Serinibacter salmoneus: one gene and its partners. The protein of the gene in region 1 interacts with the protein of each later gene in a pairwise test. Links are inferred from orthologs where the notes say so. Each region holds a gene or a part of one and is shown on either strand. Other genes may lie near its edges.

Region 1 (4,406 bases):
CGCGCGCGCCAGATCCTGGTGTCCGAGCTCGCGCTCGCGGAGAAGACCGAGGAGGAGCGGGCCGAGGCCAAGCTCGACGAACTCCTCGCCGCCTCCTGACCTGTTGGTCATCTGATCTGACAACGCTGGCCCGAGGCGTTCCGCGCCTCGGGCCACGCGTGTGCCCGGCTCCTGCCGGAGCGTGTGATCGGTAGGCTGGGCGCGTGACCCTGCACCTGTACGACTCCGCCGCGCGCGCCGTTCGCGCCTTCACCCCGCTCGAGCCAGGCAGGGTCGGCCTGTACGTCTGCGGTGCCACCGTGCAGAGCGAACCCCACGTGGGTCACCTGCGCTCCGCGCTCGCCTTCGACGTCCTCGTGCGCTGGCTGCGCCGCGCCGGGAACGAGGTCACCCTGGTGCGCAACGTCACCGACATCGACGACAAGATCCTCTCCAAGTCCGCCGAGCACGGTGCGCCCTGGTGGGCGTGGGCCTACCGGTTCGAGCAGGAGTTCGACGCCGCCTACGACGCGCTCGGGATCGCTCGACCCACCTATTCCCCGCGCGCCACCGGTCACGTCCCCGAGATGGTCACCCTGATGCAGGAGCTCGTCGCACGCGGCCACGCCTATCAGGGCGAGAGCGGGAACGTGTGGTTCGACGTGCGCTCGCTCCCCGAGTACGGCTCGCTGACCCGGCAGCGTCTGGAGGACCTCATGGACTCCGGGGAGGAGGGCGCGCCGGACAAGCGCCACCCGCACGACTTCGCGTTGTGGAAGGCGCCCCGGCCCGGGGAGCCCGCCACCGCCGCCTGGGAGACCCCGTTCGGGCGTGGCCGGCCGGGCTGGCACCTGGAGTGCTCCGCGATGGCCCGGCGCTACCTCGGGGACACCTTCGACATCCACGCGGGCGGGATCGACCTGCGCTTCCCGCACCACGAGAACGAGCAGGCGCAGAGTCATGCCGCCGGCCTCGGCTTCGCGCGGTACTGGCTGCACAACGCCTGGGTGACCACCGGCGGGGAGAAGATGAGCAAGTCGCTCGGGAACTACCTCTCGGTGACCAACGTGCTCCAGCGCGCCACCCCCGCGGTGCTGCGGCTGGCGATCGGCGGGGTGCACTATCGCTCCACCGTGGAGTTCTCCGATGCGACCCTCACCGAGGCAGCCGCCACCTGGGAACGCCTGGAGCAGTTCGTGGTGCGCGGCTCCGAGTTGGTGGGGGAGCACGACGGCGCCGCCCTGGCGCACGCCGACCTCCCCCCGGAGTTCGCCTCGGCCATGGACGACGACCTCAACCTCGCAGCGGCGTTCGCCGTGATCCACGAGCACGTCAGGCGGGGCAACACCGCGTTGGCGACGGGGGATCGGGGCGAGGTGGCCGCCTGCGTGTTGGTGGTGCGTGCGATGCTGGACGTGGTGGGCCTGGACCCGCTCGCCGCCCAGTGGCGCGCGAGCGCCGGGACGGACGCGAGTGCGCACGCGCTCGACGTGCTGGTGCAGGCCGTGCTCGCTGACCGCTCCGCGGCCCGGGCGCAGAAGGACTGGGCGCGCGCCGACGCGTTGCGCGACACGCTTGTCGCCGCGGGTATCGCGGTGGAGGACTCGGCGGACGGTGTCCGCTGGACGATCAAGGGATAGACGATGGCAGGAAACTCCTCGCGCCGCGGTGCGGTGCGCAAGGCGAGCACCAAGAAGGGCGCCCAGGTCGGCTCGGGCGGGCAGCGCCGTCGCGGGCTGGAGGGGCGTGGCCCCACGCCCAAGGCGAGCGAGCGCACCGGTCACCCGGCGGCCCGCAAGGCTGCTGCCGCGACCAAGCGCAGCGAGAACCGCGCCGCGCAGTCCAAGCAGCGCACCCCCAAGGCGGGTGCCGAGGTCATCTTCGGCCGCAACTCCGTGCTCGAGGCGCTGCGCGAGGGCATCCCCGCCACCACGTTGTACGTCGCCTCCCGCACCGAGTCCGAGGACCGGTTGAAGGAATCGGTGCGCCGCGCCGTCGAGCAGGGCATCCCCCTGATCGAGACCACCCGCACCGAGCTGGACACGCTCGCCGGCCGAGGAGCCCACCAGGGCATCCTGCTCTCGGTCCCGGAGTACACCTACGCGGTGTCGGACGACCTGCTGGCTGCCGCGTTCGAGAGCAACCGGGCGCCGCTGTTCGTGGCCCTGGACGGTGTGACCGACACCCGCAACCTCGGGGCCATCATCCGCTCCGCCGGGGCGTTCGGCGCGCACGGTGTGATCGTGCCGGAGCGGCGCGCCGCCGGGGTCGGGGCCGCCACCTGGAAGACCTCCGCGGGGGCCGCCGCGCGCGTGCCGGTGGCCCGCGCCACCAACCTGGTGCGCACCCTGAAGGAGTTCAAGAAGCAGGGCGTCTTCGTGGTGGGGCTCGACGGCGGCGGCACGAGCGACGTCAGCGACCTGCCCGTGGCGGCGGGACCGGTGGTGCTGGTGGCCGGAGCGGAGGGCAAGGGGCTCTCACGCCTGGTGCGCGAGACCTGCGACCTGGTCGCGGCGATCCCGATCTCCTCCAGTGTGGAGAGCCTCAACGCCTCGGTGGCCACCTCGCTGGCACTGTACGAGGTGTCCAAGCAGCGGCGTTGAGGGGCCCCGGCTCGGTGGGGATCAGCCGATGAGCCGGTCCCCGTCGTCCTCGTCCAGGGCCCGCAGCGTGGCGGTGTCCAGGCCGAGCACGGCCACCTCGTCCGGCCGGTGCCGCAACACCGTGTCCAGATAGGAGGGCACCGCCTCGCTCAGCGGCACGTCGCGGTCCTGCTGCTGGCTCAGGTACCACCGGTGCTCCAGCACCTCGTGGAACGCCTCCGCGGGCTCCAGCTTGCCGCGCATCTCCCGCGGGATGGCGCGGATCGTGGGTTCGAAGACGTTCGTGAGCCAGTCGTGGGCCACGAACTCCTCGTCCTCGCCCTGGCGATCGGTCGACATCCGGTAGGAATCCAAGTCGTTCAGCAGGCGCCGCGCCTGGTTCTCCTGGACGTCCAGACCGGTCAGTCGCATCAGCCGGCGGTGGTGGTGACCCGCGTCGACCACCTTGGGCTGGATCCGGATCCGGGTGCCGTCGATGTCGGTGGACATGTCCAGTTCGCCGACGTCGAAGCCGAGGTCGTTCAGCCGGTCGATGCGCGCCTGCACCCGCCACAGTTCGCCCGGCTCGAACCACTCCGAGCCCGTCAGTTCCTTCCACAGCTCCTCGTAGCGCACCACGAGCATCTCGCCCACCGTGAGGGTGTCGACCGTGGAGTCGAGGATCTCCCCGGCCTCGAGGTCCATGAGCTCGCCGATCACGTTCACCCGGGCGATCTCGAGGTCGTAGGCCCGCTGGCCCGGGGTCAGCGCCTCGTGCAGGTCGCCGGTCTCGGCGTCCACGAGGTAGGCCGCGAAGGCGCCCGCATCGCGGCGGAAGAGGGTGTTGGACAGGGACACGTCCCCCCAGTAGAAGCCGTTCAGGTGCAACCGCACCAGCAGCACGGCGAGCGCGTCGATGAGGCGGGTCGCGGTGTCGGGGCGCAGGTACTGGCTGAACAGGGCGCGGTAGGGCAGGGAGAACTGCAGGTGCTCCGTGACCAGCGCCGGCGTGAGGGGTTCACCCTCACGGCTGACCCGACCGGTGACCACACCCACGGGCTCCACGGAGGGCACATCGATCCGGTCGAGCTGACGCAGGAGGTCGTACTCGCGGTGCGCCACGCTCTCACCGATCTCCTTCACGGCGATCACGCGCCCGGAGAGCTTCACGAACCGCACCACGTGCCGGGAGATGCCGCGGGGGAGCGCGGCGAGCACGTCCTCGGGCCACTCCTCCAGGGGCAGGTGCCACGGGAGCGTGAGGAGCGCCGGGTCCGGGGACGCGGCGATGATCTGCAGGCGGTTGGGCACGGGTTGATCCTCTACTGGCGGGTGTGCGACTCGAACGCGGAGGTCAGCGTAGCCGCTGCGCCACGAGCGGCGCAGCCTTCGCCAGATCCACCACCGCGGGATGCTGCGGGTCGGCGAGGATGTCGCGCAGGCTCCCGCTCGCCACGAATGCGCCGTCGGCCATCACGTGCACGAGCGGGCAGAGGCGGTCGATCGCCTCGATGTCGTGGGAGACCACCAGCATCGTGATGGACATCTGCTGGGCACGATCGGCGAGGCGGCGCAGCACCTCGGCGCGCAGGCCGGGATCGATGGCGGTCAACGGTTCGTCCAGCAGCATCACGTCGGGTCGGGTGGCCAGGGCGTGCGCGAGCGCGAGTCGCTGCCGTTCGCCGCCGGACAGCGTGACGATGCGGCGGTCGATGACGTGCTCCTCGAGTGCCACGAAGGCAAGGAGCTCCTCGATCGGGGTCGCGTGGGTGCGGCCGGCCTTGCGGGCCACCTTGAGGGCGTCGGAGAGGTACTTCAGCACCGTCAGCCGTGGGTCGGAGGTGG
Region 2 (2,930 bases), 1.8 Mb from region 1 along the record:
GCGGGCTGAGCCCGAACACGGCGAGCCCTGGCCGCACCAGGTCGAAGTGCAGGTCCGGGCGCACCAGGGTCGCGGCGGAGTTTGCCAGGTGGCGCAGCTCCAGGTGGGCGCCGCCTGCCTCGGCGAGCGCCACCGCCTCCAGGAACACCTCGCGCTGGGAGGCGGTGGTGGCGGAGGTGACGTCCTCCGCGGAGGCGAGGTGCGACCACACCCCGACGACCTCGACCTCGCCGGCCGCCTGCGCGCGCAGGGCCTGGTCGAGCATGTCGCGCCAGGCGGGCAGGAACTGCCCGCCGCGCCCGAGGCCGGTGTCGACCTTGAGGTGGATCCGGGCGGTGCGCCCGGTGGCGGCGACGGCGGCGCGCACCTCCGCGAGCGCCCACGGTGCCCCGACCGACAGGTCGATACCGGCCCGAACGGCCCGCGCCAGCGGTGCCCCGGGGGCGTAGATCCACGTCAGCAGGGGCGCGTCGACCCCGGCGGCGCGCAGGTCCAATGCCTCGGACAGTTGCGCCACACCGAGCCAGGTCGCCCCGCCTGCCAGCGCCGCGCGGGCACTGGGCACCAGGCCGTGCCCGTAGGCGTCCGCCTTGACCACGGCCATCACCGGCGCGGTGGCCCGCTCGCGCAGGGCGGCGACGTTGCGCTGGATCGCCGCGAGGTTGATCAGGGCGCGTGCCGGGTAGTCGCTCACCCTCCCAGTGTCCCATCGAGCAGGTCACGGATCACGGACGGGAGCGCCTCGGCCACGTCGAGCGCCGTGATCGGGCCACCCACCGACCCGCCGGCTGGCGCACGCCTGGTCCTCGACGCCTCCACCCCTGCGGCCCCCTCCACCCCGGCCGCCCGCCGCGCCGCGCGCCCGTGCACCGAGGCGGCCACCGCCCCCAGCCGCGCGGTGAGTTCGGGATCGGCGCCGGCGCCCGTGAGGTCGCCCGCCCGGGAGGCGAGCACCATCCCGGCGAGCCCGGCGAGCACGTCCCCGGCGCCGGCGGTGCCGAGCCACGGCGTCGCCTCGGCCTGGGAGTGGACCGGCCCGCTCGGCCCGGCCACCAGCGTGGTGGCGCCCTTGAGCAGCACGGTCGCCCCGGTGAGGTCCACGGCGCGGCGCAGCGCCCGCACCGGCAGTGCCTCCACCCGGGCACGGTCCCAGCCGGCGCGGGGGTCGCGCGCGGCGAGCAGCCCCGCGAGCTCCCCGGCATGCGGCGTGAGCAGCACGGTGGCGGGCAGCCGCTCGGGCAGCACCGCGAGCGCCCCGGCGTCGGCGACCACGGGGATCCCGCGCTCGACGGCGTGGGTCAGGGTCCGCTCCAGCCACGCCAGGCGCTCGGTGTCCCCCGCCCCGACCCCGGAGCCCAGCAGCCACGCCTGCACGCGGCCCACCTGGTCGGCCTCACCCAGTCCGCGCACCACCTCGGGGTGCCGCGTGAGCACCTGGGCGGCCGCGGCGTCGGGCCCGGCGTAGCGGACCATGCCCGCGCCCGCGCGCACGGCCGCGCTCGTGGCGAGCACCGCAGCGCCGGGGTAGGTGTCCGACCCCGCGGCGATGCCGAGCACGCCGCGGGTGTACTTGTGGTCGGCCGGTCCGGGAACGGCCCACTCCTCGGCGAGGTCACCCGCCTCGAGGCGCACGACGGCGTGGCTCGCCCCCGTCAGGTCGAGGCCGAGCGCCACCGTGGTCACCTCCCCGGCCGCGACCTCGGCCGGCGGCAGGAGCAGTGCCGGCTTCGCGGTGCCCATGGTGACCGTGCGGTCGGCGGGGAGAACGCCCTCGGGGAGCGCGCCGTCGTCCACCCCCACACCGCTGGGCACGTCCACCGCCACGACCCAGGGCCGCTCACCACGTGGCCGGGAGGCCATGGCGCCTCGCAGCGCGGTCACGACCTCCAGCGCCCGCCCGCGCAGGCCGCTGGAGGCGCCGATCCCCGTGATGCCGTCCAGCAGCGCCGCGCAGCCGGCGAGGCGCCCCGCGAGCTCGCCCGCGTCCTGGTCGGCGTCCAGGAACCGCGCCCCGGCCGCCCGCGCCCGCGCGGCACCGGCCTCGTGCATCGCCCGCCCGACGCCCACGATCTCCACCGCCGCCCCGCGCCGCGCCAGGTGGGCGGCGGCGATGAGGGCGTCGCCCCCGTTGTTGCCGCCACCCACCAGGACCCCGATCCTGGCTCCGACCACGCGGCCGCGCCGCGCGCGCAGGTCACTCGCGACCGCGAGGGCGAGGGCGAACGAGGCGCGCTCCATCAGCGGGACCCCGGCTGCCAGCAGGGGCGTCTCGGCGTCGACGACGTCCGTCACCCGGTGCGCGGTTCTCATGCCCCTATCCTGCCGCGCGCCCCACCCGCGCACAGGGCCCGTGCGACCGAGGGGGCAATATCGCCGCAAACGGGTTAGCGTGTCGTCAGGCGCGCTTACGCGCCCTCGCACATTTTCTCGGTATTCCTGGAGTCTCCCCTCGTGACGACCTACAAGCAGATCGATTCCCACCCCGAGGCGGTGCGGTTCCCGCTGATGGAACTGCCCGTCATCGGATTCGTCCTCGCGTTCGTCTGCGGAACGCTGAACGCGTGGACGCTGATGAATGCCGCCACGTTCGCGACCGTGCAGTCCGGCAACGTGGCCTCCTCCGGCATCTACCTGGCCACCGGTGAGTGGTCGAAGTTCTTGTTCGCCTGGGGTTCGGTGATCGCGTTCGGCCTCGGGTCCTTCGTCTGCGGTTACTTCATGACCACCTGGCTGCGCAAGGGTCGCGTCTACACGGTGCCGGTGCTGTGGGCGGAGGGCCTCATCATCGCCCTCATGGCCGTGCTGTGGGCCACCAGCGTGATCCCCGAGACCAAGACCGGCGCGCAGATCGTCTGCTTCGTGGTGAGCTTCGTGGCCGGCGCCCAGGGCAACTCCTTCCACAAGAACCACGGCATGCTCTACGGCAACGT
Region 3 (2,999 bases), 1.8 Mb from region 1 along the record:
GCCGCGATCAGGGCGTCCAGCAGCGCCGTTCCCACGCCGCGGCGCTGGGCGTGCGGGGAGACCCCGATGGTGGTGACCGTCCACTCCGGGTCGAGCGCCACGCCGGCCCAGCCGAGCAACACTGTGGGGTCCTCGTCCTCCACCGCGGCGACGTAGGTCTTGCCGGGGTGAGCGAGTTCGGCCTCGTAGGAGGCCCGGGACCATGAGCCCGCGCCGAACAGCACCGCCTCGAGGTCCATCACCGTGGTGAGGTCCTCGGGCGTGAGCGGCCGCAGCCTCATCGGCCGCCCGCCATCGCCGAGGCGGGCTTGCCGTGGATATCGGGTCGCCGCAGGTACAGCGGTTCGGTCGGTACCGCCTCGCCGCGCTCCACCCGCGCCGCGGCGAGCAGCGCGATCTGGGAGACGTCGAAGCTCGCCGCGAGCACGCGGGCCGCGGCGAACTCCTGCGGGTACAGGTCGGTGCCAGGTCCGGCCACCGCCTCACCCGTGGCCGCCAGGCCGGCGGAGCGCACGACGGCGTGGGGCTCGCTCAGGCGGATCCCGCCGGCGCTCCCGGGCTCGAGGCGGTAACGCGCGGTGTAGACCTCCTTGCGGCGCGCATCGGTGACGATGCGCACCTCGGAGAGACCCTCGGGTGCGTGGGCCGCGACGCCCGCGGCCCATGCGTCCAGGCTCGGCACCCCCCACACCGGCAGGTCGCGGGGCCGGGCGAGCATGGCGGCGGTCACGAGCCCCACGCGCAGACCGGTGAAGGGAGCGGGACCGGTGCCCACGGCGATCGCGTCGAGATCACCGATGCCGACACTCGCCTCCTCGAGGACGCCGGCGACCAGGGGCGTCAGGCGCTCGGCGTGCCCCCGCGGGTCGGGACTGCTCGCGCTCGCGAGCGTCACGCCGTCGCGCACGAGGGCGACGGCGCTGCCGGAGGAGGTGTCGAGGGCGAGGATCGTGGCCACCCCACCAGCCTAGATCCCCCCGCGCGCGCACCCCATACCCGCCGAACGATGAGTTACGCCGCCCCCATACCCGCCGAACGATGAGTTACGCAGCCCCGCAACACCGAAACCCGGCACAACCACCCGCTCGGCGAGAGGGTGCCTGCACAACAGCACGCTCGGTGGCGGGCAGAGGCAGGAGGTCTGGTGAGGGTGGGGGCCGCTCCGGAGTGGCTGGGCGTGAGGCGCGAGGAACGAGCGCCTGGGCAGAGCGGCCCCCACCCTCACCAGGCCGGACCGGACCCGCAGCGCGCCTCAGACCCGCAGCGGGGTGAGGTCCACGCCGGCCCAGCGCTCCCCCACGGCGACCAACGTCACGCTGCGGCCGCGCTCGACCTCGTCCCCGCGGGCCCGATCGATGCGCACCTCCAGCCGGTCGTCGCTGAGGTTCTCCGCGAGGCCCTCGCCCCACTCCACGACCGTGACGGACTCCTCCAGCGAGGAGTCCAGGTCGAGGGCGTCGAGCTCCTCCAGGCCGCCGAGGCGGTAGGCATCCACGTGCACGAGGCCGGGGCCCTCCCCGAGCGGTGGGTGCTCGCGAGCGATGACGAAGGTGGGCGAGGCGACCTGACCGCGCACCCCGAGACCGGTGCCGATGCCCTGGGTCAGCGTGGTCTTCCCGGCGCCGAGGTCGCCGGTGAGCACGAGCAGGTCGCCGGCGCGCAGCAGCGAGGCGAGCGCCGCGCCGAGGGCGCGGGTGGCGTCGGCGTCGGGCAGATGGATCTCGATGGCGGTCTGAGTCTGAGTCATGGGGTCCTCTGGGTGGTGGGCTGGATCGCCCCGTCGCGGTGGTGGACGCGCGGCACCCGCACCCCGAGTCGCGTGACGATCTCGTAGCTGATGGTCCCGGCGGCCTCGGCCCAGTCCTGGGCGGTGGGTTCGCCGTCGGTGCCGGCGCCGAACAGCACCGCCACGTCCCCGGCGGCCGCGCTCGAGTCGGCGCCGAGGTCGAGCACGAACTGGTCCATGCAGACCCGGCCGGCGATCGTGTACCGCCGCCCGGCCACCTGGACCGGTCCTGCGGACCCGGCGTGCCGCGGGATCCCGTCGGCGTAGCCCAGTGGCACGTCGGCCAGGACCGTCTGCGCGGTGGTGGTGTAGGTGTGGCCGTAGCTGACGCCCTGTCCGGCGGGCGCGTGCTTGACCACCATGAGGGAGGCCTCCAGCCGCATCGCGGGCTCCAGGCCCACCTCCCCGGCGCTCACGCCGGGCAGCGGGCTGAGCCCGAACACGGCGAGCCCTGGCCGCACCAGGTCGAAGTGCAGGTCCGGGCGCACCAGGGTCGCGGCGGAGTTTGCCAGGTGGCGCAGCTCCAGGTGGGCGCCGCCTGCCTCGGCGAGCGCCACCGCCTCCAGGAACACCTCGCGCTGGGAGGCGGTGGTGGCGGAGGTGACGTCCTCCGCGGAGGCGAGGTGCGACCACACCCCGACGACCTCGACCTCGCCGGCCGCCTGCGCGCGCAGGGCCTGGTCGAGCATGTCGCGCCAGGCGGGCAGGAACTGCCCGCCGCGCCCGAGGCCGGTGTCGACCTTGAGGTGGATCCGGGCGGTGCGCCCGGTGGCGGCGACGGCGGCGCGCACCTCCGCGAGCGCCCACGGTGCCCCGACCGACAGGTCGATACCGGCCCGAACGGCCCGCGCCAGCGGTGCCCCGGGGGCGTAGATCCACGTCAGCAGGGGCGCGTCGACCCCGGCGGCGCGCAGGTCCAATGCCTCGGACAGTTGCGCCACACCGAGCCAGGTCGCCCCGCCTGCCAGCGCCGCGCGGGCACTGGGCACCAGGCCGTGCCCGTAGGCGTCCGCCTTGACCACGGCCATCACCGGCGCGGTGGCCCGCTCGCGCAGGGCGGCGACGTTGCGCTGGATCGCCGCGAGGTTGATCAGGGCGCGTGCCGGGTAGTCGCTCACCCTCCCAGTGTCCCATCGAGCAGGTCACGGATCACGGACGGGAGCGCCTCGGCCACGTCGAGCGCCGTGATCGGGCCACCCACCGACCCGCCGGC

Evidence for each region. Proteins that work in one complex are often made in the same cells at the same time.
Region 2: the proteins of rlmB (region 1) and ATL40_RS02600 interact in binary tests that used the Escherichia coli proteins (3 or more experiments, as listed by UniProt). The link is inferred for Serinibacter salmoneus from one-to-one orthologs.
Region 3: the proteins of rlmB (region 1) and tsaE interact in binary tests that used the Escherichia coli proteins (3 or more experiments, as listed by UniProt). The link is inferred for Serinibacter salmoneus from one-to-one orthologs.

The regions. Positions count from the first base shown.
Region 1 is NZ_PDJD01000001.1:2,427,646-2,432,051, reverse strand. What follows is about bases 851-3,602. They hold rlmB (23S rRNA (guanosine(2251)-2'-O)-methyltransferase RlmB), read left to right. Parts: upstream 851-1,622; coding sequence 1,623-2,582; downstream 2,583-3,602. Other genes in these bases: ATL40_RS10860 (DUF4032 domain-containing protein), read right to left, coding at 2,604-3,602; cysS (cysteine--tRNA ligase), read left to right, coding at 851-1,619. Outside these bases: ATL40_RS10875 (CarD family transcriptional regulator), read left to right, coding at 1-99; more of cysS, read left to right, coding at 204-850; more of ATL40_RS10860, read right to left, coding at 3,603-3,872; ATL40_RS10855 (ABC transporter ATP-binding protein), read right to left, coding at 3,916-4,406. UniProt on the Escherichia coli protein: Specifically methylates the ribose of guanosine 2251 in 23S rRNA.
Region 2 is NZ_PDJD01000001.1:603,412-606,341, reverse strand. It holds ATL40_RS02600 (bifunctional ADP-dependent NAD(P)H-hydrate dehydratase/NAD(P)H-hydrate epimerase), read right to left. Parts: upstream 2,311-2,930; coding sequence 691-2,310; downstream 1-690. Other genes in the region: ATL40_RS02595 (DUF1275 family protein), read left to right, coding at 2,452-2,930; alr (alanine racemase), read right to left, coding at 1-694. UniProt on the Escherichia coli protein: Bifunctional enzyme that catalyzes the epimerization of the S- and R-forms of NAD(P)HX and the dehydration of the S-form of NAD(P)HX at the expense of ADP, which is converted to AMP.
Region 3 is NZ_PDJD01000001.1:605,553-608,551, reverse strand. It holds tsaE (tRNA (adenosine(37)-N6)-threonylcarbamoyltransferase complex ATPase subunit type 1 TsaE), read right to left. Parts: upstream 1,748-2,999; coding sequence 1,253-1,747; downstream 1-1,252. Other genes in the region: ATL40_RS02600 (bifunctional ADP-dependent NAD(P)H-hydrate dehydratase/NAD(P)H-hydrate epimerase), read right to left, coding at 2,901-2,999; alr (alanine racemase), read right to left, coding at 1,744-2,904; tsaB (tRNA (adenosine(37)-N6)-threonylcarbamoyltransferase complex dimerization subunit type 1 TsaB), read right to left, coding at 278-958. UniProt on the Escherichia coli protein: Required for the formation of a threonylcarbamoyl group on adenosine at position 37 (t(6)A37) in tRNAs that read codons beginning with adenine.